2 regions of the Streptomyces sp. NPDC054047 genome follow, and region 1 is predicted to be linked to the other one. Evidence: riboswitches for the same ligand, from Rfam matches in the RefSeq annotation. Region 1 holds a riboswitch; the other holds the start of a gene.
What was found. Region 1 has a riboswitch for thiamine pyrophosphate ahead of thiO (glycine oxidase ThiO). Riboswitches for the same ligand answer to the same signal wherever they lie in the genome.
Positions count from the first base shown of each region.

Region 2: linked by a shared signal. The riboswitch ahead of thiM (hydroxyethylthiazole kinase) and the one ahead of thiO (glycine oxidase ThiO) in region 1 are both predicted to bind thiamine pyrophosphate.

Region 1 is NZ_JBVJKV010000001.1:413,491-429,113, reverse strand. Features, by position in the region: gene ACZ6ZP_RS02015 (anthranilate synthase family protein) at 1-358, opposite strand, end outside; gene ACZ6ZP_RS02010 (trp operon leader peptide) at 483-539, opposite strand; gene ACZ6ZP_RS02005 (TetR/AcrR family transcriptional regulator) at 550-1,137, opposite strand; gene ACZ6ZP_RS02000 (DUF2867 domain-containing protein) at 1,189-2,118, shown strand; gene ACZ6ZP_RS01995 (class II 3-deoxy-7-phosphoheptulonate synthase) at 2,154-3,506, shown strand; gene ACZ6ZP_RS01990 ((2Fe-2S)-binding protein) at 3,670-3,915, shown strand; gene bfr (bacterioferritin) at 3,932-4,411, opposite strand; gene ACZ6ZP_RS01980 (sulfite oxidase-like oxidoreductase) at 4,586-5,218, shown strand; gene ACZ6ZP_RS01975 (DUF4396 domain-containing protein) at 5,244-5,744, opposite strand; gene ACZ6ZP_RS01970 (deoxyribonuclease IV) at 5,834-6,718, opposite strand; gene pknB (Stk1 family PASTA domain-containing Ser/Thr kinase) at 6,754-8,718, opposite strand; gene ACZ6ZP_RS01960 (thiazole synthase) at 8,810-9,604, opposite strand; gene thiS (sulfur carrier protein ThiS) at 9,611-9,829, opposite strand; gene thiO (glycine oxidase ThiO) at 9,826-11,016, opposite strand; TPP riboswitch at 11,014-11,126, opposite strand; gene ACZ6ZP_RS01945 (NAD(P)/FAD-dependent oxidoreductase) at 11,311-12,477, shown strand; gene ACZ6ZP_RS01940 (Rv2175c family DNA-binding protein) at 12,532-12,897, shown strand; gene thiE (thiamine phosphate synthase) at 12,985-13,635, shown strand; gene metF (methylenetetrahydrofolate reductase [NAD(P)H]) at 13,724-14,644, shown strand; gene ACZ6ZP_RS01925 (hypothetical protein) at 14,690-15,565, shown strand; gene ACZ6ZP_RS01920 (phytoene desaturase family protein) at 15,615-15,623, opposite strand, start outside.
Region 2 is NZ_JBVJKV010000004.1:353,756-369,378, forward strand. Features, by position in the region: partial or broken gene ACZ6ZP_RS18365 (IS5 family transposase) at 1-648, opposite strand, end outside; gene ACZ6ZP_RS18370 (hypothetical protein) at 780-1,058, shown strand; gene ACZ6ZP_RS18375 (flavodoxin) at 1,866-2,492, opposite strand; gene ACZ6ZP_RS18380 (aldo/keto reductase) at 2,650-3,501, opposite strand; gene ACZ6ZP_RS18385 (zinc-binding dehydrogenase) at 3,552-4,583, opposite strand; gene ACZ6ZP_RS18390 (aldo/keto reductase) at 4,648-5,625, opposite strand; gene ACZ6ZP_RS18395 (helix-turn-helix transcriptional regulator) at 5,841-6,749, shown strand; partial or broken gene ACZ6ZP_RS18400 (MmyB family transcriptional regulator) at 6,777-7,176, opposite strand; gene ACZ6ZP_RS18405 (purine-cytosine permease family protein) at 7,369-8,766, opposite strand; gene ACZ6ZP_RS18410 (TenA family protein) at 8,763-9,452, opposite strand; gene thiD (bifunctional hydroxymethylpyrimidine kinase/phosphomethylpyrimidine kinase) at 9,458-10,285, opposite strand; gene thiE (thiamine phosphate synthase) at 10,282-10,920, opposite strand; gene thiM (hydroxyethylthiazole kinase) at 11,167-11,997, opposite strand; TPP riboswitch at 11,991-12,116, opposite strand; gene ACZ6ZP_RS18430 (hypothetical protein) at 12,730-13,047, opposite strand; gene ACZ6ZP_RS18435 (preATP grasp domain-containing protein) at 13,080-13,469, opposite strand; gene ACZ6ZP_RS18440 (cytochrome P450) at 13,519-13,908, opposite strand; gene ACZ6ZP_RS18445 (acetolactate synthase large subunit) at 14,182-15,623, shown strand, end outside.

The sequences.
Region 1 (15,623 bases):
CGACGATCTCTCCGTACGCGGCGTCGTCGACGTCGAAGGCGCCGCCCTCGACGCGCACGTCATGGGCGGGCAGCGTCGACAGGGCATCGGAGAGCGGGAGTTCGTACGTCTGATCGGGGCTCAGGACCGTGAGCGGCGTGCCGTCGTCGCGTACGTCGAAGCCGCGCTCCCTGATCTGCCGGAAGGGGATCAGGGCGAGGCCCTCGTCGGGGATGTCGGCGAGCCGGTCGTACGCGGTGACGGAGCCGATCAGGACCTCGACCGTGTCGTGGTCGTGGCCGGGCGTGCGGCGGCGGAGCACGGCGAAGGGGCGGTCGTCGTCGATCAGGTCGAGCAGGTGGTGCGCCTGGGAATGCATGGGTTCGGTTCCTTCTCACTCGGAGAGGAACGGCCCCGCGGTCCGGGGATCTGGAGATCCTGGTCCCGGAAAACACTGAAGGCCGCCCCTCGGGCGGCCTTCGCGAGTCTCGATACGCGCAGAATCAGTGGGCCGCCGGATGAGCGGGCCACCACCAGTTTCGGGTTGTCTGCGCGTGCATGGTCCGCACCCTAGCGCATCATCAGGACGTCCAGGGTCTCGTCGAGATACGCGCCGAACTCGTCGGCCGGGGGCAGCGCCGACGGCACCGCGTGCCCGAGCTGCGCGTGCCCCAGATAGACCGTGTACGCGAGCAGTCCCCGACGCCGCGCCTCCGCGTCGGGGAAGCCGAGCCCGGCGAAGAGCTCGGCGACGTACGCCACCCGGCGATCGGTGACGCGGCGCAGGACCTCGGCGACCTGGGGGTGCGACGCGGTCGCCAGGAGGGCCACCTCCAGGGGGTCGGAGGTGGCCGACGCGATGGCCTCGCCGAAGAGGAGGCGGATGCGCCGGCGCGGGTCGGGCTCGGCCTCGACCTCGGTGATGATCCCCTCGGTGTGGAGCTCCGCCCAGCGGTTCAGGGCGGCCTCGATCAGCGCGTCACGGTTGGCGAAGTGCCAGTAGAAGCTCCCCTTGGTGGTGCCGAGCCGGACGGCCAGGGGTTCCACGGCGACGGCGGCGAGACCGCCCTCGCCGATCGCGGTGAGGGCGGCGTCCGCCCAGTCCTGAGCGGTCAGCCGGGGCTTGCCCGCAGGCTTCTTCTGCTGCCGTTGCGCCATGTCCGTACGGTACCGTATGGTCGACCATACGGCGGCGTATGGAGGTGTGCGATGGGCGCGGTACTCAACGAACACGAGCGTGTGATCGAGGCTCCGGCGGAGGTGGTCGGCGCTCTCCTCGACCGGCTCTCCGCCGAGGACGACCCCCTCTTCCCGACGCCGGCCTGGGCCGCGATGATCTTCGACCGCCCGCTCGGCGTGGGCGCGACCGGCGGCCACGGCCCGGTCCGCTACAGCGTCACGGAGTACGAGCCGGGGCGCCGCGTGCGCTTCGCCTTCACCCCGCCGGACAACGGCTTCCACGAGCTGAGCGTCGAGCCGATGGGCAAGGGACGCTGCCGCGTGCGCCATGTCCTGGAGACCGAACCGCGCGGCCGGGACCGGCTGCTGTGGCCCGCCCTCGTCCGGCCCCTGCACGACACGATCATCGAAGAGGTCTTCGACAACGTCGAGCGTGCGGCGACGGGCGGCTGCGCCCGGCCCGTCCGGTGGTCGCCCCTGGTGCGCCTCTGCAACCGGCTCATGTGGAGCCGCCCGGAGGCGATCGGGACACCCGAGGCCGCCCGCCTGATCCGCGCCGCCGTCGACAGCCCCGGCTACCAGGACGCGTACCGCATGGAGCTGCTCCCGGGCCAGCCGCGCGACCCCGCGGCCTGGACCGGCATCCTGCGCGACGCCTTCCCCGTCCTGGCCCGCGAGGGCGGCGAACTCCTCCTGGACGTGGACACGGCGGGCCTGACGGCGCGCGCCTCGATCCTGGTCGACGACCGGCACGTCACGCTGAGCACCGCGGCACGGGCCGACACCCTGCGCGGCCGGATCTACTGGGGAGCGGTCAGGCGCGCGCACCCCTTCATGGCCCGCACGATGCTGCGCCGCACGCACCGCGCGCTCGCCCTGGCGGCGCCGCACGCCGGCGAGCGGGAGCTGGAGCGCCGACGCTCGGCTGTGTCTGGTCCGTCTCACTTGGTGAGCGGGTGAATGGACGGCGGACATCACCCCGTAATGTTGTGCGGGTGACCGTGAACGCTAAGACCACCCCTACCGGTGGCAACACCTGGCGAGACCTTCCCGCGGCGCAGCAGCCCGAGTACCCCGATGCCGAGGCTCTGCGCGATGTGATCGCGGACCTCGAGTCGTATCCGCCGCTCGTCTTCGCGGGCGAGTGCGACCAGCTGCGCGCCCGACTGGCCTCCGTCGCCAAGGGAGAGGCGTTCCTGCTTCAGGGCGGCGACTGCGCCGAGGCCTTCGACGCCGTGTCGGCCGACCACATCCGGAACAAGCTGAAGACGCTGCTCCAGATGGGCGCCGTCCTGACGTACGCGGCCTCCGTGCCCGTCGTGAAGATCGGCCGCATCGCGGGGCAGTACTCGAAGCCGCGCTCCAAGGGCACCGAGACCCGCGACGGCGTGACCCTGCCGACGTACCGCGGCGACTCGGTCAACGGCTTCGACTTCAACGAGAAGGCCCGCATCCCGGACCCCGAGCGCCTGAAGCGGATGTACAACGCGTCCGCGTCGACACTCAACCTGGTGCGCGCCTTCACCACCGGCGGCTACGCCGACCTGCGCCAGGTGCACGCCTGGAACCAGGACTTCGTGAAGTCGTCCCCCTCGGGCCAGCGCTACGAACAGCTGGCGCGTGAGATCGACAACGCGCTCAACTTCATGCGCGCCTGCGGGACGGACCCGGAGGAGTTCAAGACCGTCGAGTTCTACGCCTCGCACGAGGCGCTGCTCCTCGACTACGAGTCGGCCCTCACCCGCGTGGACTCGCGCACCGGGCGGCTCTACGACACCTCGGGCCACATGGTCTGGATCGGTGAGCGCACCCGCCAACTGGACGGCGCGCACATCGAGTTCGCCTCCAAGGTGCGCAACCCGGTCGGCATCAAGCTCGGCCCGACGACGACCGCGGAGGAGGCGCTTCAGTACATCGAGCGCCTCGACCCGGACCGCGAGCCCGGCCGCCTGACCTTCATCGTCCGCATGGGCGCCGACAAGGTCCGCGACAAGCTCCCCGAGCTCGTCGAGAAGGTCACCGCCTCCGGCGCGACCGTCGCCTGGATCACCGACCCGATGCACGGCAACACCTACGAGGCGGCATCCGGTCACAAGACCCGCCGCTTCGACGACGTGCTCGATGAGGTCAAGGGCTTCTTCGAGGTCCACAAGGCCCTGGGCACGCACCCGGGCGGCATCCACGTCGAGCTCACCGGTGACGACGTCACCGAGTGCGTGGGCGGCGGCGACGAGATCTTCGTCGACGACCTGCACCAGCGCTACGAGACGGCCTGCGACCCGCGCCTGAACCGCAGCCAGTCCCTGGACCTGGCGTTCCTGGTCGCGGAGATGTACCGCGACCAGTGATCTTCCGGTATTCCCGGTGAACGTACGAGTGGGGCACGGATCCATGTGATCCGTGCCCCACCGGCGTATCGGGGGCTTTTGTGGACCTCGGGTCATGGGTAAGGTTAGGTTAGCCTCACCGATTCAATCGGAGCGGCGCCGCCGATTGAATCCTGTCCGGGAGGTGAACCGCGTGTACGTCTGCAACTGCTTCGGGGTCACCGAGGCCCAGGTGAAACAGCACGCGGCGGACGGTGCCTGCACACCCCGCCAGATAGCGTCCGCCAGCAAGGCGGGCACCGACTGCGGTTCGTGTGTACGGAGCATTCAGGCGCTCCTGGGCCGGGGCGCGTGCCCCCGCAGGGAGCTGGCCGACCAGGGTGAGCCCGTCCTCACCGGCCTGGACGTCGGCCTGGACGAGGCGGCCTAGCCCGTCTGGCCCGCTGTCAGCTCTCCGGCTGCTCGATGAGCTGCGAGATGTAGAGCGGCTCGCCCAGCTTCTCGACCAGTTCGAGCTGGGTGTCGAGATAGTCGATGTGGTGCTCCTCGTCCGCGAGGATCGACTCGAAGATGTTCGCGGAAGTGATGTCTCCCTTGCCGCGCATCACCTCGATGCCGCGCTTGAGGCGGTCGATCGCCTCCGCCTCGATCTGCCGGTCGGCCTGGAACATCTCCGTCACGGTCTGGCCCACGCGCACGTGGAAGAGCCGCTGGTAATTGGGCAGGCCGTCGAGGAAGAGAATCCGGTCGGTCAGGATCTCCGCGTGCTTCATCTCGTCGATCGACTCGGACCGGGTGTACTTGGCGAGCTTGGGCCAGCCGAAGTTCTCCTGCATCTTGGCGTGGAGAAAGTACTGGTTGATCGCCGTGAGCTCGGCGGTCAGCTGCTCGTTGAGAAATTCGATGACCTCGGGGTCGCCCTGCATCGCAGAGGCTCCTTCCACGTGGTAACTGGGCAGGTTCCGCGCATCCTTGCACCGGTGCGAGAGGCCGTCCAGTAAGTGCACGCTTAGTAGGAGTTGCCCCAATCAACGTCCGGCCGGCGCCCGTCGGCGGCCTCCTGGTCACGTCCACCGCCCCGGGTCTGTCAGGATGGTGGCATGGGTCAGCCGGCGGATCGCGCATCTCGGGAAGCAGTGGAGCCGGAGCTTCCACCGGGTCAGCGACTCCAGCGCGGCTGGCCGGTCACACACTACGGCCCGGTGCCGAAGTTCCGCCCGGAGCGCTGGGAGTTCAGGGTCTTCGGGGCCACCGCCGACGGGGACAAGCACTGCTGGACGCACGAGGAGTTCTCGGCCCTTCCGTACGCCACCGTGGTCGGCGACCTGCACTGCGTCACCAAGTTCAGCATGCTCGGCGCCGAATGGGGCGGGGTGCCCGCGAGGGCGCTCCTTGAGATCGCGCCGCCCGCGCCCGACGCCACCCACGTGATGGTCTGGGCCGAGTACGGCTTCAGCTCGAATCTGCGGATGGCCGACTTCATGGACGAGCGCACGATTTTCGCCACCCACAAAGGGGGCGAGCTACTGACCGCGGAGCACGGCTTTCCGCTGCGGCTCGTGGTGCCTCATCTGTACGCCTGGAAGGGCCCCAAGTGGGTCCGCGGCGTCGAGTACATGACCGCCGACCGCCGCGGCTTCTGGGAGGAGCGCGGCTATCACAACGTCGGCGACCCCTGGACCGAGCAGCGCTACTCGTACCAGGAAGAGCCCGGGGACGGCCCCGAGCTCTAGTCCCGCGTACCTCTGTCGTGCCTGGTCAGTGGTGGTACTGGTGCACCACGGCGTGGCCCTTGCCGCGGCCGATCATCCACTTGTTGACCGGGGTCGTGATCACGAACGCGGCGGCCAGGGCGATGGCGAGGATCCACCAGAACATGGGGTCCGAGAGGTGGGCGTCCATCGCTCCGGGCCAGAGCGCGATCACGCCGTTGTCGATGAGCTCCATCACCGCGATGGACAGGGTGTCCGCGGCGAGCGCGACCCGGAACGCCGTCCTGAAATCGACGCCCGCCTTGAGGATGCCGCGCAGGGTCAGCGCGTATCCGAAGAAGAAGGCCAGGGTGATCGCGAGGATCATCGTCGGTACGTTGCCCCAGCCGAGCGCGGTGCCGATGACCATGCCGAGGACCTCGCCGATGGCGCACCCGGTGAGGCAGTGCAGGGTCGCCTGGGCCGCCGTCCGCCAGCTGACCTTGCCCAGGCCCTGATGGCCCTCGTGGGTGTGGTGGTCGTGCTCGGTGGCGTGATCGTGCTGCATGAGAATCCCCCAACGTCGGACAACGGTTCCTGCCGCCTGGCAAGAACCGTATACCCCTAGGGGGTATTCCTCAAGGGATCTCCGGGTCCCTAGCTGCTCCTGAGCTCCTTCAGCCGTGCCACGTCCGCCGCGTGGCCTTCCTTGCCGCCGGGGGTCTCGATGATCAGCGGTACGTTCTCGGTCGCGGGGTGGAGCATGAGCTCGCGGAAGGGGTCCTCGCCGATGTGGCCGGTGCCGATGTTCTCGTGACGGTCCTTGTGGGCGCCGACCACGTCCTTGGAGTCGTTGGCGTGCACCAGCTTCAGGCGGCCCTCGCCGACCGTGTCGACCAGCAGGTCGAGGGTCTGCTTCATGCCGCCGGGACCGGCCAGATCGTGGCCCGCCGCGAAGATGTGGCAGGTGTCCAGGCAGACGCCCAGCTTCGGATGGGCGTCCAGCGCGTCGAAGTACGGGCCGAAGTCCCAGGTGCGGGAGCAGAGCGAGAAGCCCTGGCCCGCGGTCGACTCCAGGAGGAGGAAGGGGTCGTCGTCGTGCGTCAGCTCGTCCAGGAGCGGCAGCATCCGCTCGCGCACCTGCCGCAGCGCGACGGAGCGCTCCCGGCCGCCGGTCGCCGAGCCGGTGTGCACGACGACGCCGAGCGCGCCGATCTCGCGGGCCCGGCGCAGCGAGTGGCGCAGGGACTCCACGGACTTCTCGGCGGTCGCCTCGGTGTGCGAGCCGAAGTTGATGAGGTAGGGCGCGTGGACGTACGCCGGGATGTTCTCCGCGGCGCAGGCCGCGCGGAACTCCTCGTCCTGCTTCGGATTGCCGGGCGGGGTCGCCCAGCCGCGCGGATTGGCGACGAAGACCTGGACGGCCTCGGCGCCCAGCTCACGGGCGTACGAGAGTCCGACGGAGGCGAGGCCGCCGGCCACGGGGACATGGCCGCCGACGGGATTGCGGGACGCTGCGATGGGGGACTTGTTGCTGCTCACGCGCTCAAGGGTGGCATGCGCGCGTGAGCGTCCCGTCAACGGATCTCGATGGTGATCTCGGAGCCCTTGGGCGCCTCGTCGCCGCCTTCCACCGACTGGCCCTTGACCGTGTCCCCGAAGATGTTCAGCAGCCCGCGGTCCTCGTCGACCGTGAAGCCCGCGTCCTTGAGCTCCTTCGTGGCGTCGTCCACGCTCATGCCCTCGACGTCCGGGACCTCGATCATCTCCGGGCCCTTGGAGAGCGTGAGCGTGACCGTGTCGCCCTCGGCGAGCTGCTGCTGGTCCTCCGTGGGGGACTGTTCGAGGACGGTGCCCTTGTCCTCGTCGGAGTAGACCCGCTCCGTCTTGGTCTTGACCTTGAGGCCCAGGTCCTCCAGCTCGGCGGTCGCGTCGGCCTGGGATTCGCCCGTGACGTCCGGAACGTCGATCGCGGGGCCCTTGCTGACGACGATCGCGATCGCGGAGCCCGCCTTGCGCTTGGTGCCCGACTTCGGGTCCGTCCTGATCACGGAGCCCTTGCGCACCTCTTCGCTGAAGGCCTTCTTCGTCATCCCGGGAGCGAAACCGGCGTCCTTGAGCTTGCTCCTGGCCTCGGCCAGGGAAGTGCCCTTGAGGCTCGGGACCTTCACGATCTCGGGGCCCATGGAGACGGTCAGCGTCACCCGGCCGTTGTCACGGATGCGCTCGCCGGCCCCGGGGTCGGTGGCCATGACCGTGCCGCGCTTGTCGGTGTCGCTGTACGCGCGCTTGACGTCCTTCACGTCCAGCCCGGCTTCGCCGAGCCGCTTCTTGGCCGCCGACTCGGTCTTCGCCAGGAGCGGCGGGACCTTCGTGAACTGGCCTGAGTTGATGTACCAGACGCCCGCGCCGAGCCCCAGTGCGAGCAGGACGGCGGCGACCACCGCGAGCACGCCGCGGCGCGGGTTGCCGGGCCGTCCGCGGCCGGGGGCGGCCGGGGGAGCGGGCGGCGGAGTCTGCAGGACGCTCGTGCGGTTGAGCTGGTCCTGCCGGTCCTGCCGGCCTTGATCGTCGTCCGTCGGGAGCGGCAGCTGCACGGATCGCACCGCGCGCGGGATCACGCTCGTACGGTCGTCGGAGTTGTCATGCTCTCCGTGGTCCGCGCGCGCCTGCGGAGGCACCGCGTCCAGTTGCTCGACGGAGAGCGCGGCCCGCGCCTGCCTGGCCTGCCCCAGGAGCGCCACCGCGTCGTGCGGGCGGACGTCGGGCGTGCGGGCGGTGGCGGAGGCCACCAGCTCGTCCAGCTCGACGGCGAGCCCCGGGACGATCGCCGACGGGGGCGGCACGTCCTCGTGGAGGTGCTGGTAGAGCACCTGGGCGGGCGATTCACCGGAGTGCGGCTTGGCGCCGGTCAGCATTTCGTAGAGCACGACGCCGCACGCGTACACGTCCACGCGGGTGTCGGCCGTGCCGTGCTCTATCTGCTCGGGTGCGAGATAGGAGACCGTGCCGAGCACCGTGCCGGTCGTGTTCGTGACGGTGTCCACCGCGCGCACGAGGCCGAAGTCGGCGACCTTGACCCGGCCGTCGTCCCCTATGAGGACGTTCTCCGGCTTCATGTCGCGGTGCACGAACCCGGCGCGGTGCGCGGCGCCGAGCGCGGCGAGGACCGGCTCCAGGATGTCGAGGGCCGCGCGCGGCTGCAGGGCGCCGCGCTCGCGGAGCACGTCACGCAGGGTGCAGCCGGCGATGTACTCCATCGCGAGATAGACGTACGCACCGTCGGCGCCCTGGTCGTACACCCCCACCACGTTCGGGTGCGAGAGCCGGGCGACCGACTTCGCCTCGCGGATGAAGCGGTCGACGAACGAGACGTCGGCGGCCAGCGTCGGGTGCATCACCTTGAGCGCGAGCACGCGGTCGAGGCGGGTGTCCACGGCCCTGTAGACCGTGGCCATCCCGCCCACCGCGATCCGCCCGTCCACGCGATAGCGGCCGTCGAGCACCTGCCCGACGAGCGGGTCCTGAAGGGTCGTGTCCACGAAGGGAGTCTACGAGCCACCGCCGACACCGTTGCCCGCCCGGGTTGGCCCGGGCCCCGACTGCAGCCGAGCTGTGACAGGCACGCGACGCTCAGAACGCGGGCCGCTCCGGATCGAGCCGGGCCATGCCCTCCACGGGCGACGACGCCTCGGCGAAGTGCCGCCGGGGGATTCGCCCGGCCCGGTACGCGAGCCGCCCCGCCTCGACCCCGTGCCGCATGCCCTCGGCCATGAGGACCGGCTCCTGCGCCCGCGTCACGGCGGAGGCGAGCATCACACCCGCGCACCCCAGCTCCATGGCGAGCGCCGCGTCGGACGCCGTGCCCGCCCCCGCGTCCAGGATCACCGGCACGCCCGCGCGTTCGACGATCAGCTGGAAGTTGTGCGGGTTGCGGATGCCGAGCCCGGAGCCGATGGGGGAGCCGAGCGGCATGATCGCCGCGCAGCCCACGTCCTCCAGCTTCCGGGCGAGGACCGGGTCGTCGTTCGTGTACGGAAGGACCGTGAAGCCGTCGTCGACCAGGGTCTCGGCGGCGTCGATGAGCTCGATCGGGTCGGGAAGCAGCGTGCGCTCGTCCGCGATGACCTCCAGCTTGATCAGGTCGGTGCCGAGCGCCTCCCGCGCGAGCCGGGCGGTCAGGACGGCCTCGCCCGCGGTGAAGCAGCCCGCCGTGTTCGGCAGGACGCGGATGCCGAGCCGGTCGAGCACGGAGAGCACCGAGCCCTGCACCCCGGGGTCGAGGCGGCGCATCGCGACCGTCGTCAGCTCCGTACCGGAGGCGACCAGGGAACGTTCGAGCACGTCCAGGCTCGGCGCACCGCCCGTACCCATGATCAGGCGCGAGGAGAGGGTGAGCCCGCCGATGACGAAGGGATCGTCCGCCATGTCGGTTCAGCCTCCCTGGACCGCGGTGAGGACCTCGACGCGGTCCCCGTCGGTGAGCGGGGTGGTGGACCACCGGGTGCGCGGTACGACGGTTTCGTTGAGCGCGGCGGCGACCCCCGAAGGGGCCGCGGTGAGCGTGGCGACGAGGGCTTCGAGCGTGGTGCCCGCGGCCACATCGCGTGCCTCTCCGTTGACGGAGACGGCGGTAACGGCTGAGAGAGTCATGCGGGCTGCTCCATGAAGGGCTGCGTCAGGGGGGTGCGGACGAAGCGCAGGGGGGTGAACCCCCGTGCCTCGTCGGGCAGTTCACCGGTGGTCAGGGCGTGCGCCATCACGTCACCGGTGACCGGCGTCAGAAGTACGCCGTTGCGGTAGTGGCCGGTGGCCAGCTGGAGGCCGGGGAGCGCGGTCGGGCCGAGCAGCGGCGCGTTGTCGGGGGAGCCGGGGCGCAGGCCCGCGCGGGTCTCGGTCAGCGGCAGTTCCGTGATGCCCGGTACGAGCTCGTGGGCGTCCCGAAGCAGCTCGTACACGCCGCCCGCGGTGACCGTCGTGTCCCAGCCGAGCTCCTCGCTGGTCGCGCCGACGACGAGCTCGCCGTTCTCGCGCGGCACCAGGTAGACGTGGCTGCCGCGCACGACGGCGCGCACGGTGCGGCTCAGGAACGGCGCGTACCGCTCCGGCACCGTGAGCCGAAGGACCTGCCCCTTCACGGGGCGCACGGGCGGCAGTACGCCCTCCGGAACCCCGGCGAGGCGCCCGCTGAGGCTGCCCGCGGCGAGCACGGTCTGACCGGCCTCCAGGGTGGTGTCGTCGGCGAGGACGACTCCGGTGGCCCGGTCGCCCGCGACGGTCAGGCGCTCCGCCCAGGTGCGGTGGAAGATCGCTCCCGCCCGCTCGCAGGCCACGACGAGCGCGGCGGCGAGCCTGCGCGGGTCGACCTGGTGATCGCCGTCGACGCGCAGGCCGCCCCGGACGCCCGGTGCGAGCATCGGCTCCAGACGGCGGCACTCGCGCCCGCTCAGCCACTCCGACGTGAGCCCCGACCGCTGCTGAAGGGTGTGCAGTTCGCGCAGGTGGGCGCGGTCGTCGGAGTCGAGCGCGACGGCGAGCGTGCCGCACGCGCGGTAGCCGAGATCGCGGCCGCTCGCCTCGGCCAGCTCGGCCGCGAACGCGGGATAGCGCTGCGCGGAGGCCAGATTCAGCGCCAGCAGCGTCTGCTCGCCGTAGTGCAGCTCGGTGACGGCGGCCAGCATGCCCGCGGCGACCTGCGCCGCGCCGCCGCCCGGTTCGGGGTCCACGACCGCGGTGGACAGGCCGCGCTGGGCCGCCCGCCAGGCCGTGACCAGGCCGATGATGCCGCCGCCTACGACCACGACGTCGGTCGTCGCGTGAGGTGGTGTCCGTGGATGCATGGGCGTCCAGCCCCTCCCTTCGCCGGCATGACCCGGATCAGGTTCGTACGGTCGGAGGCCGTCCAGCCTCCCTCTCAGCCCGGTGCGTCCGGGCTCCCGCGAGTGCTCTGCATCGGCCACCCTAGCCCCTGGCGTCCGGCGGCAGTAGGGGAGCTGTCCGGGTATGGGCGGTGACGGTGTGTCAGAGATCTCCCCGTCGCGCACTGAGTCCGGCGTCGCCCGCCGCCCTAGAGTGATCGGGTGAGCGAGCAGCGGAGGCAGGAAGAGCGCCGGGTGGTCGTCGTCGGCGCGGGGATGGCCGGGGTGCAGACCGCCGTGGCCCTGCGCGAGCAGGGGTTCCCCGGTGCGGTCACCCTGATCGGCGCGGAACCCCACCAGCCGTACGACAGACCGCCGCTGTCCAAGGCCGTGCTGCTCGGCAAGGCGGAGGGCTCCGCCTTCGACATCGACTTCGAGGCGCTCGGCATCGAGCTGAGCCTGGGCCGCGAGGTCACGGGCGTCCGCACCGCGGACCACGAACTGGACACCGAGCGGGGCCCGGTCCCGTACGACGCCCTGGTGATCGCCACCGGAGCCGAACCGATCCTGCTGCCCGGCGCCTCCGGGGTCCCCGGCGTCCATCTGCTGCGCACCCTCGACGACGCCGAGCGGCTGCGGCCCGTGCTCGCCGAGCAGCACCGCATCGTGGTCGTCGGCGCGGGCTGGATCGGCGCCGAGTTCGCGACCGCCGCCCGTGAGGCGGGCTGCTCGGTCACCGTCGTCGAAGCCGCCGGGCGACCGCTCGCGGGGGCCCTTCCCGCGGAGGTCGCGGCGCCGATGGCCTCCTGGTACGCCGACTCCGGCGCCGAACTGCGCACCCACGCGCGCGTGGATCGCGTCGAGCCCGGCAGCGTCCTCCTGGACGACGGCACCCGGCTGCCCGCGGACGCCGTCGTCGTCGGCATCGGCGCCCGCCCCGCCACGGACTGGCTCGCGGACTCCGGCATCGCCCTGGGCGCCCACCGGGAGATCCTCGCCGACGACCACCTGCGCACGTCGGAACCCGATGTGTACGCGGTCGGCGACTGCTCCTCCTTCCCTTCGGGAAGGTATGGCGAGCGCCTTCTCGTGCACCACTGGGACAACGCCCTCCAGGGACCGCGCACGGTGGCGGCGAACATCATCGGCGAGACCCCTTCGGCGTACGACCCCGTCCCGTACTTCTGGTCCGAGCAGTTCGGCCGCTTCGTCCAGTACGCGGGACACCACGCCACCGCCGACGAGCTGGTGTGGCGCGGCGACCCCTCGGGCGCCGCCTGGACCGTGTGCTGGTTCCTGCGGGGCGCCCTGGTGGCCGTCCTCGCGGTGGGCCGCCCCCGGGACCTGGCGCAGGGCCGCAAGCTGATCGAGGCGGGCGCCCGCCTCGCCCCTGAGCTGGTGGCGGACCCCGCGGTGCCGCTGAAGAAGGCCGTGCTGCCGTAGCCGATGGGACCCGGTGACCGGCCGCTGTCGGTGCCCGGAGCTACGCTTGACCCCGTGACCGAGATTGACGCAAAGACTGATGCTCTTGTCCCCGCCTGGCTCCACCTCCCCGACATCGCGGAACTGCTCGACGTCGAGGTGACGCGCGTGCGCCAGCTGGTCAAGGAGGGCCAGCTGATCGCCGTGCGCCGTGGTGAGAACCGCGCGCTTCAGGTGCCGGCCGCCTTCATCGACGGCGACAAGATCGTCAAGGGCCTCACCGGCACCCTGACGCTCCTGAGGGACGACGGCTTCTCCGACGAGGAAATGCTGGAGTGGCTCTTCACTCCCGACGAGACCCTGCCCGGCACCCCCGCGCAGGCCCTGAGCGAGAATCGCGGGACGGAGGTGAAGCGCCGCGCCCAGGCGCTCGCCGTCTGACCGACACGGAAAACCGTTGCGTGCGGGCCGCGCGTCCCCCAGGGGACCCGCGGCCCGTAGGCCACCGACGACCGGGGGGACCTTTCCATGGCCGCCAAGCCTGCCCGCGAGCAGCTCGCCGACGCCCGCCTCTACCTGTGTGTGGACGCCCGTAAGCGCCAGGGAGACCTCCCGGAGTTCCTCGACGCCGTCCTCGGCAGCGGCGTGGACATCGTGCAGCTGCGCGACAAGGGCATGGAGGCGGCCGAGGAGCTCGACCACCTCCAGGTCTTCGCCGACGCCGCCCGCCGGCACGGCAAGCTCCTCGCGGTGAACGACCGCGCGGACGTCGCGCACGCCATCGGCGCCGACGTGCTCCACCTGGGCCAGGGCGACCTGCCGGTGCCCGCGGCCCGCCGCATCCTCGGCGAGGACGTCCTGATCGGCCGCTCCACGCACGCCGACGCCGAGGCGGCGGCCGCCGCGACGCAGGACGGCGTGGACTACTTCTGCACGGGCCCCTGCTGGCCGACCCCCACCAAGCCGGGCCGGTACGCCCCTGGACTCGACCTCGTCCGGTACACGGCCTCGCTCGGCACGGACCGCCCCTGGTTCGCCATCGGCGGCATCGACGCGGGCAATCTGGACGAGGTGCTCGAAGCGGGCGCCCGCCGCGTCGTCGTCGTACGGGCCATCACCGAGGCCGACGATCCGGCGGCCGCGGCGGCCGACTTCGCGAAGCGCCTGCGTACGGCCTGACCGGCGATCTTCGGCCAACTTCGGCCAGGTTGTCCGCAGGTTGGACGGAGATTGGCCGGTAGCGGTGCCCCGTCGCTAACCTGCCCGTATGGCCCTAGGCACTGCTTCCACCAGATCTGATCGCGCACGCACCGTGCGCGACATGCTCGCCACCGGCAAGACGACGTACTCGTTCGAGTTCTCCGCGCCGAAGACCCCGAAGGGCGAGCGGAACTTGTGGAACGCCCTGCGCCGGGTCGAGGCGGTGGCTCCCAGCTTCGTCTCCGTGACGTACGGAGCGGGCGGCTCGACGCGTGCGGGCACGGTCAAGGAGACGCAGCAGATCGTCGCCGACTCCACGCTCACGCCGGTCGCGCACCTGACCGCGGTCGACCACTCCGTGGCCGAGCTGCGCAACATCATCGGGCAGTACGCGGACGCGGGCATCAGGAACATGCTCGCGGTCCGCGGCGACCCGCCCGGCGACCCCCTCGCCGACTGGGTCAAGCACCCCAAGGGCCTCACCTACGCCGCCGAACTGGTCCAGCTGATCAAGGAGTCGGGCGACTTCTGCGTGGGCGTGGCGGCCTTCCCCGCGATGCATCCGCGCTCGGCCGACTGGGACACCGACGTCCGGCACTTCGTCGACAAGTGCCGCGCGGGCGCCGACTACGCGATCACACAGATGTTCTTCTATCCGGAGGAGTATCTGCGCCTGCGCGACCGGGTCGAGGCCGCGGGCTGTTCGACTCCGATCATCCCGGAGATCATGCCGGTGACGAACGTGCGCATGCTGGAGCGGCTGCCCCAGCTCAGCAACGCTTCCTTCCCTCCGGCGCTCAAAGAGCGCATCCTCACAGCCAAAGACGATCCGGCGGCTGTACGCTCCATTGGCATCGAGTTCGCGACGGAGTTCTGCGCGCGGTTGCTGGCCGAGGGTGTCCCGGGGCTGCACTTCATCACGCTCAACAACTCCACGGCGACTCTGGAAATCTACGAGAATCTGGGCCTGCATCACCCGCAGGCCTGACCGGCCGTACCCCTGGGGGCGGCGGCCGCGGGGAGAGGGGCGTACATGGGCTGGACGGTCCTCTACATCGCGTTCGGATGCGTCGCGCTGTGGCTGCTCGGCGAGGTGCTGCTGCAGTACAAGGCGCGGCTGCGCTGGCGGCTGCTGGCCTTCGGCGGCTTCCTCGGCGTGGTCATCGGCGTGCTGCTGCCGTCGGTGGTGGTCATCGGGCTCGGTGCGATCGCCTTCGCCACGGGACAGACGTACGTGACGCTGTCGTTCCGCCGCGGCTTCTCGACCGGCTGGGCGCTCGGCGGCCAGCCCGGTCTGAGCAAGCGCCGCAAGTCGCCGCGGGGCGTGGGTGGCGAGGCTCCCCAGGAGCCGACGCTCCAGGTCTCCGACCTGGAGTACGAGGACGCGGGCCCGGCAGGGCCGCCGCCCGAGACCGCTCCCGGCACCGGGGTCTACGCCCCGGAGCCGCTGCCGGACGACACCGGGCAGTACGGCGTCTACAGCGACACGGCGTACGCACAGCAGCAGTCCGCCCCGGCGGACAGCGGCTACGGCTACGACACGTACGCGACCGCGGGCTATGACCCCCAGCAGCCTTACGCGTACGGCGAGACGGGCCAGCAGCAGTACGCCGCGTACTCCGACCCGTACATCGGGACCCAGACGTACGGCGGCCAGCAGAGCTACGACGCGTACGGCGACCAGCAGCAGTACGCGTCCTACCCGGCGGCCGATCCGTACGGCGCCGGGTCCGATACGTACAACGAGACGCCGCCCGGCGGGGTCTGGGTGCCCCAGCAGCGCAACGTCGAGGACCCCTACGGCCAGTACGGCGGCGAACTCCCGCCGGAGCAGCCGTATCCGTACCAGGGCGAGCAGGCCCAGGAGAACGGCTACGACGCGGGGTACAACGAGCAGTACCGGTACTGATCCGGGCCAGGGCCCGGACCCGAGGCCGGAAGCTCACGAGCTCACGAGCTCACTGGGA
Region 2 (15,623 bases), on a different contig from region 1:
TGTGGCTGGCTGCGCTCCGCGATGACGGGGCGGATTCCGCGCTGCCAGAGCAGGCGGCGGTATTTTGTCGTGGTCGTAACCGCGGTCTGCCAGGAGTGCATCGGGTTTCTGTCGTGGTCTGCCGACGACACCGGCGACGGCAGGGATCTTGTCGAGGAGGGGCAGGAGTTGGGTGACGTCGTTGCGGTTGCCGCCAGTCAGGGTCACTGCGAGCGGGATGCCCTGCCCGTCGACGATGAGGTGGTGCTTGCTGCCCGGCCGTGCGCGGTCGACCGGGCTGGGCCCGCTTTTGGGCCCCTGTGAGTGGCCCGGACGTGGGAGGAGTCGATCACCGCCCACGACCAGTCGAGCTGGTTCTTCGACCGCAGTTCCTTCAGCAACACCGCGTGCAGTCGGTCCCACACGCCGGCCTCGTTCCAGGCGGTCAGGCGCCGCCAGCAGGTCATAACCGACCCGAATCTCAACTCCTGGGGCAGGTACTCCCATTGGATACCGGTGTGCAGGACGAACAAGATCCCACACAGGGCTTGCCGGTCCGGCACCCGCGTCTGCCTTCCACCAGCTTCGGGCCTGGCGTGGGCAGCAACGGCCGATGAGCGACCACAGTTCGTCCGACACGATCCACGGCCGCGACTGACGGTTCCCCATAACCAGACCAACGAGCCGACAAGCCCACAGTCACATGATCAACCGCTTTGGTTAGAGCCAGTTAGGCCAATCGGGGGAGGTGGAGCGCCCTCCATCGATGTGGGCCCGCCAGCTGCGGAAGGATGCGTTCCATGCGAACCATGAAGCGCGTTTTCCTCGCGGCTGCGGCCGCGTCGCTGCTGGTGGCGAGCCACGGTGTAACTGCCGCGGCCTCCGCGCCTGTACAGTCCGCGTCCGTGCGGTCCACACCGGCAGCCGGGCCAGGCTGGCACCACGTGGCGGACTTTCCTGCGGCCGAGGAGAGCCGCTGTCATGAGCGCGGCCGGTGGTACTTGGAGAACGGCGTACGCGCCTACGAGTGCCGGGCCGCCGGAGTCTGGGAGTTGTGGGTTCTCACCGAGCCCTCCTGACCAGGGTCGGGGCCTGATGGTTGCCCTCACGGCGGTGCCTGCCCGGCAGCAAGCGCCGCCCCGCCCGAGCACACGAGCGAGCGCAGCACTTCCCTCACTGCTGGGAGCCGGCGCTGGATCGACGGGCCCTGTTCGCGGAGATGCTCGGCACGATTGACCGCCCGGCCATGCCGCGGGCGACTCGCCCAGCCTGCGATCGCTTGCTTGCCGACCGTGAACTGCGCGCTGCCATCGAGGAACACACTGGGCCGCCCATCCTCAGCAGCGCGCCCAGCCAGGCCGGATACAACTCTCCGAGCCGATCTGCCTGGCCCCCCAGAGCGGCGCCCCCCTTTCTCGGAAGCCTCTCCTCAATCACCCCGCGTGTGTGGCTTCGGGCCCGCGAAGGGTTACTGGCCGTTTCCGGTTGAGGTGACCAGGGCGATCAGGACGAGCAGGCAGCCGACCAGGGCGATGACGTCTCCTGCGTCCCAGCCCTGCTGGAGGGGCAGAGCGATGGCTGCAGCGGTGACGTAGGGCCATGAACGGCGGGGCTGATGAGGCGAGTTCGCGTGGACATGGTGGCCTCCTGAGATTGGCTGATGTGCTGGAGGACCACGGTCAACCAGGGGTGTCTTGTCCCTTCTAGTCGGACTCGGTCGCCGCAGGTGGGGGCTCGAAGATCGGGGGACCACCCGGCTTTGTTCCGGGACAAGCAGGACGGGGGAGTGCATGGGGCGGCCGCTGGGGCGAGCTGAGGGGCACACGGAGGAGGCCCATGAGTTCGCCCGCTGGCTGCGCAAGATCCCCAGGCGTGTCACCGTGTGACTATCCCTGGAGCAGGCCCGTGCGCTGGAGCCACGCCTTGATCGTGGGCCCGGCGTCGTTGGCTTTCTCGCCCTGGACAGCGAGGCCGGCGCCCATGGTGGCTCCGCGACAGACGGCTGCGTAGTCGCGTTCGGTGGTGCCCAAGCCGCTCATGGCGTAAGTGGTGACGGGGTGGACGGTCTTGTCGCGGAAGTCCAGCCCATCGGTGAGGGTGGTCATGATCATGGGCGCGCGGACGTTCCAGATCGGGCTGGCGAGCAGAATGGTTCCGTACCCCTCCAGGCGAGGCAGGCGGCCCTTGATGGCGGGACGGGCGTCGGTGTCCTGTTCGCGGACATTGCGCTTGACGGTCGCGTCGTAGTCGCCGGGGTAGGGGTCAGCGGGCTCGATCCGGTAGAGGTCGCAGCCGATCAGGTCGTGGATCTTTCGGGCCACGACTTCGGTGTTGCCGGTCTCGAGGTAGGTGCGGTCGCCGTAGTAATAGTTCTCACCGGGGCGGGAGAAGTAGGCGAGCAGGATCCGGCCGCGAGGCGTACTCGTGGGTTCGGATGTCGCGGAGGTCGAGGTTTGGCCGGAGTTCTGCCGGTCGGGGTCGCCTGCGCAGGCGGCGAGTGCGGGGGTGGTCATGGCGGCAGCTCCGGTCAGCAGCGCGGCCCGCAAGACTTCGCGCCGCGCCGGCAGGCGGTCGGTTCGGGTCACAGGTGGGTCCCAAAGACGAGGTTCGAGCGATCGACAGGGCGGCAGGCTGACGGCCTGCCGCCCGCTGCAGCCGTGGAACTTCGGATCAGGCGTCGAGGCGGCGCTTGGCGAGCCAGGTGACGATCTCGGGGTCGTGGTGGTCGAAGAACAGGGAGTTGCCGGTGTCGAGGGTGGCGATCTCGGCCATCTGCTCGTCGGTCAGGTTGAAGTCGAAGACGTCGAAGTTCTCCGCCATGCGCTCGGCCCGTACGGACTTGGGGATGGTGATGACGTCGCGCTGGGTGAGCCAGCGCAGGACGACCTGCGCGACGGACTTGCCGTGCTCCTTGCCGATGCCCGCGAGGAGAGGGTTGGTGAACAGGTCGTTCTTGCCCTCGGCGAAGCCGCCCCAGGACTGGTGCTGCACACCGTGCTCGCGCATCAGAGTGTGGAAGTCGGCGCGCTGGAAGAACGGGTGGGTCTCGATCTGGTTGACCTGCGGGGTGATGTCGTTGTTGACGATCAGGTCGATCAGCCGGTCGGGGTAGAAGTTGGCGACGCCGATCGCGCGGGCCAGGCCCTCGCGGTTGAGGGCCTCCATGGCACGCCACTGGCCGTAGACGTCGCCGAAGGGCTGGTGCATCAGGTACAGGTCGAGGTGATCCAGGCCCAGCTTTGTCAGCGAGGTCTCGAAGGCGCGGCGGGTGTTGTCCTGGGCCGGGGCGTCCTGGACCCACAGCTTGGTGGTGACGAAGAGGTCCTCGCGCGGGATGCCGCTGGAGGCGATGGCGCGGCCTACGGCCTCTTCGTTGCCGTAGGCCGCGGCGGTGTCCAGCAGCCGGTAGCCGGCGGCGAGCGCGTCGGAGACGGTGCGCTCGGTGTCCTCGGCGGGGATCTGGTAGACGCCGAAGCCGAGCAGCGGCATGACGACACCGTTGTTCAGGGTGACGGTCTTCATCAGGGGTGTCCTTTGCTGTGCGGAGGCCGGTGAGGGGGGGCCGGTCGTGGTCAGGGGCGGATGAGGGCCTTGAGGACCTGGCGGTCGGCCATGGCTCGGTAGGCGTCCGGGGTCCGGTCGAGGGAGAAGGTCCGGTCGAAGACGCGGCCGGGGGCGATGGTCCCGTCGAGGACGTCGGGCAGGAGCTGCTCGATGTAGGCGCGGGCGGGGCTGGCGCCACCGGTGAGGGTGATGTTGCGCATGAAGAGGGCCGGTCCGATCGGGCCCTGCTCGTACTGAGGCACGCCGAGGCGGCTGACGGTGCCGCCGTCGAGGACCGCTCCGAGCGCGGTGTCGAGGGTCTGGCGGGTGCCGACGGCCTCGATCACCTTGTTCACGCCGCCGCCGGTCACGTCCTTGATGCGGGCGATGCCCTCCTCGCCGCGCTCGGCGACCACGTCGGTGGCCCCGAAGTCGCGGCCGAGGTCGGTGCGCGCCTGGTGGCGTCCGGCGAGGACGATCCGCTCCGCCCCGAGCCGCTTGGCGGCGATCACGGCGCAGAGGCCGACCGCGCCGTCGCCGACGACGAGGACGGTGTCGCCGCGCGTGACGCCGGCGGTGAGGGCGCCGTGGTGGCCGGTGGTCATGACGTCGGACAGGGCCAGCAGGGACGGCAGCAGCGCGGAGTCCGCGCCCACCGGGAGCTTGACCAGGGTGCCGGCGGCCTGTGGGACGCGGACGGCTTCGCCCTGGCCGCCGTCCACGCCGTCGAAGCCGTACCGGCCGCCGTGGCGGCAGGAGATGTGCAGGCCCTTGGCGCAGTAGTCGCAGGTGTTGTCGCTGTAGGTGAACGGGGCGACGACCAGGTCGCCTGCCGTCAGCCCGGTCACCTCTGCGCCGGTGTCCTCGACGATGCCGAGGAACTCGTGCCCCATGGGGCGGCCGGTGTCGGAGGCGGGCATGGAGGCGTAGGGCCACAGGTCGCTGCCGCATACGCAGGAGGCGACGACGCGGACGACCGCGTCGGTGGGCTGGTCGATCTTCGGGTCGGGCCGGTCTTCGACGCGGACGTCTCCGGCTCCGTACATCATGGCTGCACGCATGACGGTAGTACTCCAAACGGGGGGTGCGGGGATGCGGAGCGCGGCGCCCCGGCGGGTGCGGGGGTCAGCGCTCCAGCATCCGGGCCTGGGCCTCGGTGTGGGTGGCGCCGGAGGCCGGCGGGAGGGCGGTCAGCGTCTGGATCTGCTGCGGGGTGAGGCTGACGGCGTCGGCGGCGGCGTTCTCCTCCAGCCGGGACACGCGCTTGGTGCCGGGGATCGGGGCGATGTCGTCGCCCTGGGCGAGCAGCCAGGCCAAGGCCACCTGTCCCGGCGTCGCGCCAATCTCGTCGGCCAGGGCCTTGACCTGATCGGCCAGGACCAGGTTGCGCTGGAAGTTCTCGCCGGTGAAGCGCGGGTTGCCGCGGCGGAAGTCGTTCTCGTCGAACTGGTCGGTGGAGCGCACCGTGCCGGTCAGCATCCCCCGTCCGAGCGGGGAGAATGGCACCAGGCCGATGTTCAGCTCCCGCAGCAGCGGCAGCACCCGCTCCTCGATCCCGCGCGTGAACAGCGAGTACTCCGACTGCACGGCGGTGACCGGCTGGACGGCGTGGGCGCGGCGGATCGTGTCCGGGCCGGCCTCCGAGAGCCCGAAGACGCGCACCTTGCCCTCGGCGATCAGTTCGCCGACGGCGCCCGCGGTCTCCTCGATCGGCGTGTTCGGGTCGACGCGGTGCTGGTAGTACAGGTCGATGTGATCGGTGCCGAGCCGTTTCAGCGAGCCCTCGACGGCCGTGCGGATGTTCGCCGGGCTGGAGTCCAGGTTCCACGGGCCGTCGCCGCCGTGCGAGACCAGACCGAACTTCGTCGCGAGGACCACCGTGTCCCGGCGGCCCTTCAGAGCCCGGCCGAGCAGGTTCTCGTTCGTGTAGGGGCCGTAGATCTCGGCGGTGTCGATCAGGGTGACGCCCAGCTCCAGCGCCCGGTGCACCGTCCGGATCGACTCCGCGTCGTCGGTGCCGGAGCCGGTGTAGCCGTGGGACATGCCCATAGCGCCCAGACCGATCTGGGAAACCTCCAGGTCACGGAGCTTGATGTACCGCATCTCGCCCTTCTTCCACATCGCAGATGTCCAGCCCCCTTTACCTTCGCCCGGCCGGGCAGGGCGCGCCTGCCCGGCCCAGGGGCCGGGGGCCGGGGTGTATTGCTCCTTCACCTTCGCCCGGATTGCGCGCGTGTGGCAGGGCGGGCTCTTCGGGGGTAATGACAGGGCCCCCCTCGGCGCTGCGCGGCAGGCGTAGGGCGGGTGAGACTGGGGGCATGGCATCGACGAGCGCACACAGCGAGGGCGCCGAGCTGGGCCGCTACCTGCGCGCCCGCCGCACCCAGACCAGTCCCGAACGCGTCGGCCTCACACCCGGCGCCGGCACCCGCCGCACCCCGGGACTACGACGCGAGGAGCTGGCTACCCTGGCCGGCATCAGCATCGACTACTACGTTCGCCTGGAACGCGGCAAGGAGACCCGCCCCAGCCCCGCCGTCCTCGACGCGCTCGCCCGCGCCCTGCACATGGACGACCAGGAGCACCAGCACCTGCGCGAGCTCGCCGCCCGCGCCGCCCGCTACGTCGCCGAACCGCCGCCCGCGCCCAGCCGCACCGTGCGACCCCACCTCAAGCTGTTGGTGGAGTCCCTGCGCCCGAACCCCGCGTACGTGATCAGTCGTAGCATGGACATGCTCGCGTGGAATCCCGGCGGGCTCGCCCTGTACGCGGGACTCGAGGACTGGCCCGCCAAGCACCGCAACCTCGCCCGCTACCTCTTCCTCCACCCCGCGGCCCGTGATCTCTTCCCCGACTGGGACCGCCAGATCACCGCCTGCGTCGCCCGCCTGCGTGCCACCGCTGGCACCGCACCCGATGCGCCGGATCTGACCAACCTCGTCGGCGAACTCCTGCTCAAGAGCCCGGACTTCGCGGGCCTGTGGGAGCGCTATGAGGTGACAGGACGCAAACCCGCCCACAAGACGTTCCAGCACCCACAGGTCGGTGCCCTCACCCTGACCTCGCAGTCCCTCCACATCGAGGGCACCCCGGGGCAACGCATCGGCGTCTACACCGCCGAACCCGGCAGCCCCGACCACGACGCCCTGCTGCTGCTCGACATGACCGCTCCCCGCCCCATGCACAGTCCGGCTCGCGGATCGACGCCACCGGGAACCTCCTCGTAGGACGGCCGCGCCCTGCCGCGCGCTCGCTTACGTGGCGGTCGAGGGTCGGGCATGGTCGGCGGCCCAGGACGCGAGGATGCGCAGGCTGTCGCGGGTGGGCGATCCGAATTCTGCAGTCCATACGGCGAGTTGCTGGTCGGGGTCGGTGCTGGCGGTGAGGGTGGCAACCTGGCGCGCGGGCCCACCACGTGCGGAAGTCCGTGTCCTGGACGCACAGTTCACCCACCAGTGCGGTCAGCCGTGGATCGTCAGGATATTTGGCTGCCTCCATGCGCAGTTGTGCGACCGCCGTGCGGGCGACGGTTTTCCAACCGGCATAGAGATTCCGCATGGCAGGGTCGGTGAAAGGAATGCGGACGTAGTTGCGGTGCTTTTCCGGCACGGCTGCGAAATCGGTGACCATAGCAGCGGCGAGCGGGTTCCAGGCTGGCCTGCTGCCAGGACCGCAACATGCTCGTACAGGTGTACTCGCCGATCGCCCACGGCACGCTCCTCGACAGTTGACACATCAAGACGATCGCCCCCCCCGGTTGCCGGATGGCATCGGGTGGGGCGGCCGTGCATGCGGCGGCGTGCTCCGAGGCGTCGCTGGCCCAGGTAGCACCCGTGGTGCTACGAGTTACTCCCCGGGGTGCCGCTCGGCCGACGCTGCCACGTGCCGCCCCCTTAGGCCCACGGCGAGGGTGGTGAGGGCGGCTACCGCGAAGGAGAGCAGGGAGGCGCTCATCCACGGCTGGACGGTGAAGCCCACGGCGTCCTGCAGCCAGGCCCAGAAGTCGGACCAGCCGGCGATGTTCGTCGGCGCGATCAGTTGGTAGGTGGCGAAGCCGAGCGCCCAGGGCAGCAGCATGACCCAGCGGGTGGGGGCCTGTTCGGAGACGTCCCAGGTGCGGTGGCCGCCGAGGACGAAGTAGTCCACGACGAGGACGGCGAACATCGGGATGAAGACCGCGCCGATCAGGTAGAGGAAGCTGGCGTAGCTGTCCATGTTCACCAGAAGGGCCAGGGCGGTGGCCAAGGTGCCGCTGATCAGGCACAGGATGCGGCGGTCGGCCCGGGGCAGCAGGTTCTGGACGGAGACGGCGGTGGAGTAGACGTTGGCGAAGGACTGATCGACCTCGCGCAGGACCAGGACACCGAAGCAGATCACGCCGACGCTGGTGGCGGTGAACGGGTCGAAGACCTTGTACGGGTCGGTGGTGTCGAACGCGATCATGGCGAGGGCGGCCACGCCGAGGACCGAGCCCGCGACGCCCGCGAGGGTCTGGCCGATGACCAGGCCGCCGAATGCCTCCTTCTCGCTGCGGGAGTGGCGCGCGTAGTCGGCGACCAACGGCAGCCAGGAGATCGACACGGCGATCACGCTGTCGGCGGCGAACCAGAAGTCCTTCCAGGAGCCGCCCTCCATCGGAATGCCGCGCCCGGCCAGGTCCCAGCCCAGGTAGCAGATGGCCAGGACGACGGCGATGGTGACGTAGCGGCGGATGATGCGCAGGGCGCCGAGCGGGCGCAGCGTGAGCGCTGTCGTCACCGCGCCCGCGAGCAGTACGTACAGCCAGCCGGGTCCCGGGTCGCCGAAGGCCTGGCGGGCCAGGATCTTCAGGCCGGTGGAGATGACCACCAGCTCGAAGACGGCCCAGCCGACCATCTGCAGCACGTTGAGGACGGTGGGCAGGTAGGACGCCTTCGCGCCGAACAGGCCGCGCAGCAGGACCATCGAGGGCGCGCCGGTGCGGGCTCCGGTGATGGCGGCGAGGCCCAGGGCGGCGGTGCCGATCAGGGTGCCGACGACGGACGCGGTGACGGCCGCGGCGAACGACAGGGTCGGAGCGCCGGTGCCCAGGGGGTCGAGGACGACCAGCATGCCGCTGAAGCCGAGCAGGCTGACGCCCAGGTTGGCCCAGAAGGTGCCTTGGTCCAGGCCGCTGAGGACCTTGGGTGTGGGCTGGTCGAGGGTGAGCGGCGCCTCGTTCGCCGGGGCCGGTCTGGGGGTGGCGGGTTCGGTGGTGGTCGTCACTTCGCGGGCTCCGAAACCTGGGCAGGAGCGGCGCCGACGGGCCAGGTCTCCATGCGCCAGGCGGCGTCCCAGAACATCCACTCCCAGGTGGACGCGGTGGTGAAGACCGTACGCATCCGTGCGCGGGTGGCCGGGTCGGCCTGGTCCGCAAGCCGGCTGACGATCTGTCGGGCGTGTTCGGTGGCGGCTTCGAACTCCTCGTCGGCGTACGTGCCGATCCAGTCGCCGTAGGGGTGGGTGGCGAGGTCGCCGGCCGACTCGAGGAGCGCCCGGCCCACCTCGGCGTAGATCCAGAAGCAGGGCAGGACCGCGGCGGCCAGCTCCGGGTAGCCCTGGGTGTGAGCAACCGAGAGCAGGTAGGAGGTGTACCCGGTGCAGGTGGGGGAGGGCGTCCAGGCGTCGACGTCGACGACGTTGCTCTCGTGCAGGGAGCTCTCGACGATCACGGCGTCGTGGGCGGACTTCGCGAAGAACGCGATGTCCTGCGGCAGGTCCGCCTTCGCGGCGGCGCTGGCCAGCGCGCGGGCGTAGCCGCGCAGGTAGTGGGCGTCCTGGGCCAGGTAGGAGACGAACTTCTCCCGGTCCAGGGTGCCGTCGCCGAGGGCGATGACGAACGGCAGCTTGTCGATGGCCGCACGTATCTCGGCGGTGGCCGTCCACAGCTCGTCGCAGAACGTTGTGGTCATGGGGCTCAGCTCCAGTACTGGTGGAAGTGGTGGACAGGTCCGTGGCCGCTGCCGATGTGCAGGGTGTCGGCCGCGCGCAGGGCCCCGGTCAGGTACGCCTTCGCGGCACTGACGGTGGTGTGCCAGTCGTCGTGTTGCGGGCGCAGGGCGGCGATCGCGGCGGAGAGGGTGCAGCCGGTGCCATGGGTGTTGCGCGTGTTGACGCGAGGTGCGGACAGCTCGGTGACGCCCGCGGCGCCCGTGGCGAGTGTGGCGTCGACGAGGATGTCCACGGACGCTGCGTCGTGTGTGTGGTGGCCGCCCTTGAGCAGGACACGCCTGGCGCCGGTTTTCAGGAGTGCGTGGGCCTGCTCTATGGCTTCTGCGCGATTCTTCGCCGCGGCGGTGCCCAGCAGGTCGCCGGCCTCGGGGAGGTTGGGGGTGATCAGGTCGGCGAGAGGCAGCAGACGGTCGCGCAGCACCGCCACCGCATCGGCCTCCAGGAGACGGTGGCCGCTGGTCGAGACCATGACGGGGTCCAGGACGACGTACCGGGGGCGGTGCCGCTCCAGGGCTTGTGCGACGGCTGCGGCGATGCCGGCGTCGGCCAGCATTCCGATCTTGACGGCGTCCACCGGGACGTCGGCGAACAGCGTGTCGAGCTGCTCGGTGACGAACGCCGGGGGAATGGCATGGATGCCGGTGACGCCCTGAGTGTTCTGGGCGGTCAGGGCGGTCAGAACGGCTGTTCCGTAGGCGCCGTTGGCGGAGAACGCCTTCAAGTCGGCTTGAATCCCGGCGCCGCCGGAGGGGTCGCTGGCGGCGATGGTCAGGGCGATGGGCGGGCTGGTCACGCGGGGATCTCCTGTCGCAGAGTACGCACGAGGGACTGGGCTGCCGCCTCGGGGTCGGGCTGCCCGCAGACCGCACTGACGACAGCGATCCCGGCCACGCCGCTTCTCATGACCGCGGCGGCCTCGGACACGCCGATCCCGCCGATGGCCACGCAGGGCAGCGGGCTCTCCCGGACGATCTGAGCCAGGCCGCCCAGACCCAGCGGGGCGTCCGCGTCCGGCTTGGTGGACTGCGGGAACACCGGCCCGACACCGAGGTGGTCGACGGAGTCCGGCACGTGCGCCAGCTGCTCAAGACGACTGACGGACAGGCCGATGTACTTATCGGGACCGAGCTGGCGCCGGGCGCTCTCGGGGGAGACGTCCCGCTGCCCGAGGTGGACGCCGTCCGCGTCCAACCAGACCGCCACGTCCAGGCGATCGTTGACGATCAAGGGGACGCCCGTGCCCGCGAGTTCGGCCTGGATCGCACGGCCGAGCGAGAACAGCGTGCGGGCGTCCGCGTCCGGATCGCGCAACTGCACGGCGGTGACGCCGCCCTTGACGGCCGCCGCAACGGTAGCGGCGACACCGCGGTGCCCGCAGAGTCTGGTGTCGGTCACGAGATACAGGGACGGATCAAGAGGAGGTCGCATGGGTTGCTCCTTGGGGTCTCCCGGCCGGGGAAAGGCGTGGGAAACGCATCGGGAGGTACGGGGGACGGCAGGCCCTGACATGCAGGGACCTTGAGTTGTGCACCGGGGCGAGTTGGGGGACAGGGCAGCCGGACTCGGTGTCGGGGCCGCCGCCCCGGGGTGGGCGGGCACTGTGCGGCGGGTGGCGTCCAGGCCACTGCTCACGCAGGCCCCGCAGTACGCGCAGTACGCGCAGTACGCGCATGCTCAACGCAGGTGGAGAGCCTCGGTGAGCCGCTCAGGGCTGAGCTCGTACAGCGCGTCGATCAGGGCGACGGCGAACGTGCCGGGCCCCGCAGAGCGGGTGGCGGCGTCCTCCGCGGCCACCGTGAGCAGGCCGGTCGCGGCAGTGGCGGCCAGCAGCGCGTCGCCGGTGACGGCTGTGCAGGCGGCCACCAGGGCGCCGAGTGAGCAGCCCGTTCCCGTCACCAGAGTCAGCAGCGGGTGCCCGTTGGCCAGGCGCACCACGCGCGTCCCGTCCGTGAGAACGTCCTCCGGTCCGCTCACCGCGACCGCACAGCCGTAGCGCCGGGCCAGCGCGCCCGCCGCGGCCAGCGCCGCCTCGGGGGCGTCCGTGCTGTCCACGCCGCGTCCGCCCGTGCCGCCGTCCAGTGCCAGGATCTCGGAAGCATTGCCGCGAACGACCGCTGGGGGTGCGCTCTCCAGCAGTTCGCGGGCGAGTTCGGTGCGCCAGGGCAGCGGGCCGACCGCTACGGGGTCGAGCACCCACGGCCGCCCGGCCCCGGCCGCTTCGGTGACCGCGACGCGCATCGCCGCCGCCGTCACGGACGTCACCGTTCCCAGGTTGACCAGGACACCGCCGGCCACCCGGGCCAGCGCTCCGGCCTCCTCCGCGCTGTGCACCATCGCGGGGGCAGCCCCCGCCGCGAGCAGCACGTTCGCGGTGAACTGCGACACCACGACGTTGGTCAGGCAGTGCACAAGGGGTGCGGAGGTCCGCAGCGACGCGATCACATCCGCCACGGCATCACGGGAGACGGCAGTGCCGTGCTGGGCAGGTACGGAGGCAGTATCCATCGTCAACACTCTTCCTACGCCGGCATTACCCGGTCCAGGTTCATGCGGTCGGCGGAAAGGGGAGCAAGTCCCGTCCGCCCTCTCAGCCCGGCTACTCCCGAGCTCCCGCGGTGGTCGCTAGGCAATGTACCTCCTTCGGGGAAGGGGGTTCGCACTCGGGTACCTCACAAAACGGCATGGATCTGCACGGATCTGTTGGCGGAACTGACTGGGGATCCTCTGGCCACCAGGGCCCGACTTGTCCGTATTGGCTGATGCCGCAAGCGGTGTGCAGGAGGGCCACGTCCAGGTACTGGACCTCTTCCGACACCGCATCGCCACCTGGACCGGTACGTGCCTACCCGCCGGTCCTACCTGCCGGGCCGACGGCGGCCACGTCGAGCCCGACCGCTGTGACCAGCAACTGCTGACGGCCGATCTCGCCCGGCCCCGCTGCAATGCGACCGCCACGGCCTTCACCGATGAGCACGGCCCCTGGGGATGCGTCAGCGATCGCACGGTACGCAGCCTGCGAGCCATCGGCCCGAGGCCTTCAGAGGATGCGGGCACCTGCGTGGAGGCATTCTGGCCCACCGGCGGTCATCTGCCGCGAGCAGCAACGGATGACGCAGCTGTGCGAGACCTGCTGGAGATCCGGCGCGCTCCGAAAGGCCGGCAACGACAGTGAGGCTCTAGGTTCTGTCTCTCCGATCACGATCGGAGAGACAGAATTGCCGACGGCGTGAAGTCTGCTCAGTTCTTACGTGCAGTTATCAGAGCGAAGGAGAGGAATTCTCCGCCGTCTGTGGTGAGCATGTCGATGACGGGCTGGTTCGCGCTCCGGCCGTCGGGCGTGTGCTCGGCTGCTGCCCGGGCCCACAACAGCCAGTCCCGCCAGGCGTCTTGCGGCAACCACGCGGAAGTGACCTCCACGAGCTCGGTGATCGCCCACTGAAAGCGCCACCACTCCGCCGTGTGCCAGGCAATCGCCTCCCAGCCGACCACCTTCTTGATGTGAGGTGGGATGGCTCCGAGCTCACGGACCTCCCGTGTCATGGCGGGAGTCGCCATCGCCAGATGTCCGCCAGGGCGGAGGAATCGCGTCAGGTAGGGCAGGTAGCTGTCCGCCGTTCCGAAGTACGCCACCCTGCGCGAAGAACGCCGCGCCGAGATACCGGTCGGCCGCGCTCACCGCGGCGGCGAACCGCGCCACGGCGGCCGACGGCCACAGCGCGAACACCTCCTCCACCGCGCTCGGCCCCGGACGGGCCGAGCGCGGCGCGCACCCGGTCGAGGAACGCGGGCGCGGTCAGGCAGGAGGGTTCGAGCAGCTTCTCTCCCCATACGCCGGGCGGAACGGCCAGCACGGTCAGGTCCTCGCACCGCACGCCGGTGTGAGCCAGGGCACAGTCGGCGAACTCCGCATCCGGCTCGCAGCACAGGACGAGAAGGTCGCCGGGGCGGGCGAACCAGAACAGGCGAGCTGGGTCCAGGCGCGCATGTCACCGCGCGCCCGTATAGAGGGGGCGATGTGGTTGCCGATCAGGATGCGCACGGCGGACTCCAAGAGACGGGCGAAAGGGTCGACGGCGGAAGGAGGACAGCGGGCAGCGAGTCGAAGGCCCGCATGGTCGCGGTACGCCGCCGCACTCCGTCGCCCGCGGCCTCCAGACGGGCGGAGTGCCCGGCCAGGGCCGCGACCAGGGCGCGCAGGCCCGCCTGGGCGACCGTCGTCCCGATGCAGGAGTGCGGCCCCCGCCCGTAGCCGAGGTGACGGTTCGGGGAGCGGTCGAGCACCAGGTCGTCCGGCCACTCGAAGGCGGCCGGGTCGCGGTTGGCCGCCGCGAACAAGGCGACGACCCTCTGCCCCGCCTCGATGTCGATGCCGCCGATCCGGCAGCCCCGCACGGCGATGCGCGTGGTGCCCTGCACAGGCCCGTCGAATTGACGTTCCTACAACACCCTGAAGTCGTATCGGCGGGTGGCCAGCCGGTGGTGAGCAGCACCGATGCTCTGGAATGACGTCCAGCACCCACCAGACCCTGGCTGCGGTCTCTGACGACGAGGAACGCTGGGCAGCGATCAAGAATCCGAGGGTCTGGCTCGTAAGACCCGGTCCGCAGGCGTCCGAGCGGTGGGCCGGGGTAGACGACTGACCGGTCCGCCCATCGGCGCGGCCGAAACCCGGGAGAGGACACGATCAGCGTGAGCGACACCGAGCACCGGAAGCAGACCCCCGACGGAGCGGCCGAACTCCTGGTGCGCTGCCTGGAGAACGAGGGCGTCGAGGTGGTGTTCGGCGTGCCCGGCGAGGAGAACATCCGTTTCACCAACGCCCTCGCCCGCTCGGAGAAGATCCGCTACGTCCTCACCCGGCACGAGCAGGCCGCGTCCTTCATGGCGGAGATGCACGGCCGGCTCACCGGCTCGGCGGGTGTGATGTCCGCGACGCTGGGGCCCGGGGCGATCAACCTGATGCTGGGCGTCGCCGACGCCATGACGAACAGCACGCCCGTCGTCGCGATCACCGCGCAGGTTGGCAAGGAGCGCAACTACAAGGAGTCCCACCAGTTCGTGGACCTGGTGAGCATGTTCGCCCCGGTCACGAAGTGGTCGGCGGACGTCCCGGCCACCCAGGCCATCCCAGAGATGGTGCGGCGCGCGTTCAAGACCGCGGAGTCCGAGCGGCCCGGCGCCGTCTACCTCGCCGTGCCCGAGGATGTCGACGAGGCGACGGACGGCTCGGACCTGCGCCCGCTGCGCAGGGACGTCGTGCAGCCCGAGGCGCCGTCCCCGAAGCAGATCAAGCGGGCGGTGGAGCTGCTGCGGGAGGCCCGCCGGCCGGTGATCCTCGCCGGACACGGCGCGGCGCGCGGCGGCGCCGAGGAGTCGCTGACGGCGTTCGCTACCGCACTCGACGTGTCGACGGCGACCACCTTCCACGGCAAGGGCGTCCTGCCCGACGACCACCCGTGCGCGACCGGCACGTTCGGCTTCATGCGGCGCGACTACACCAACTTCGGGTTCGAGGAGGCCGACGTCGTCATCGCCGTCGGCTACGAGCTGCAGGAGTTCGACCCGTCCCGGATAAACCCGGATGGTGACAAGAAGATCGTCCACATCCACCGCTTCCCGGCGGAGGTGGACGACAGCTACTCGGTCGACGTCGGCATCATCGGCGACATCGCCGCCTCCCTCGACGCCCTCGCCACCGCACTCGACGGCCTGCGGTGGACCATCGACGACGAGGACACCACGGCCACCCGCGCGCTGCTGGCCAAGGAACTCGAGCAGGGTGCCGCGGACGAGCGCTACCCGCTCGCCCCGCAGCGCGTCATCGCCGACACCCGCGCCGCGCTCGGTCGCGAGGACATCGTGCTGGTCGACACCGGCGCGCTGAAGATGTGGATGGCCCGGCTCTACCCGACGTACGCGCCGAACACCTGCCTCATCTCCAACGGCTTGTCCACCATGGGCTTCTCGCTGCCCGGCGCGCTCGCGGTCCAGCTCGCCAGGCCGCAGACGAAGGTGCTGGCGGCGGTCGGCGACGGCTCGTTCCTCATGCACTCCCAGGAGATCGAGACGGCGGTCCGCGAGAACATCCCGCTGACCGTGCTGATCTGGGAGGACAACGGCTACGGGCTCAT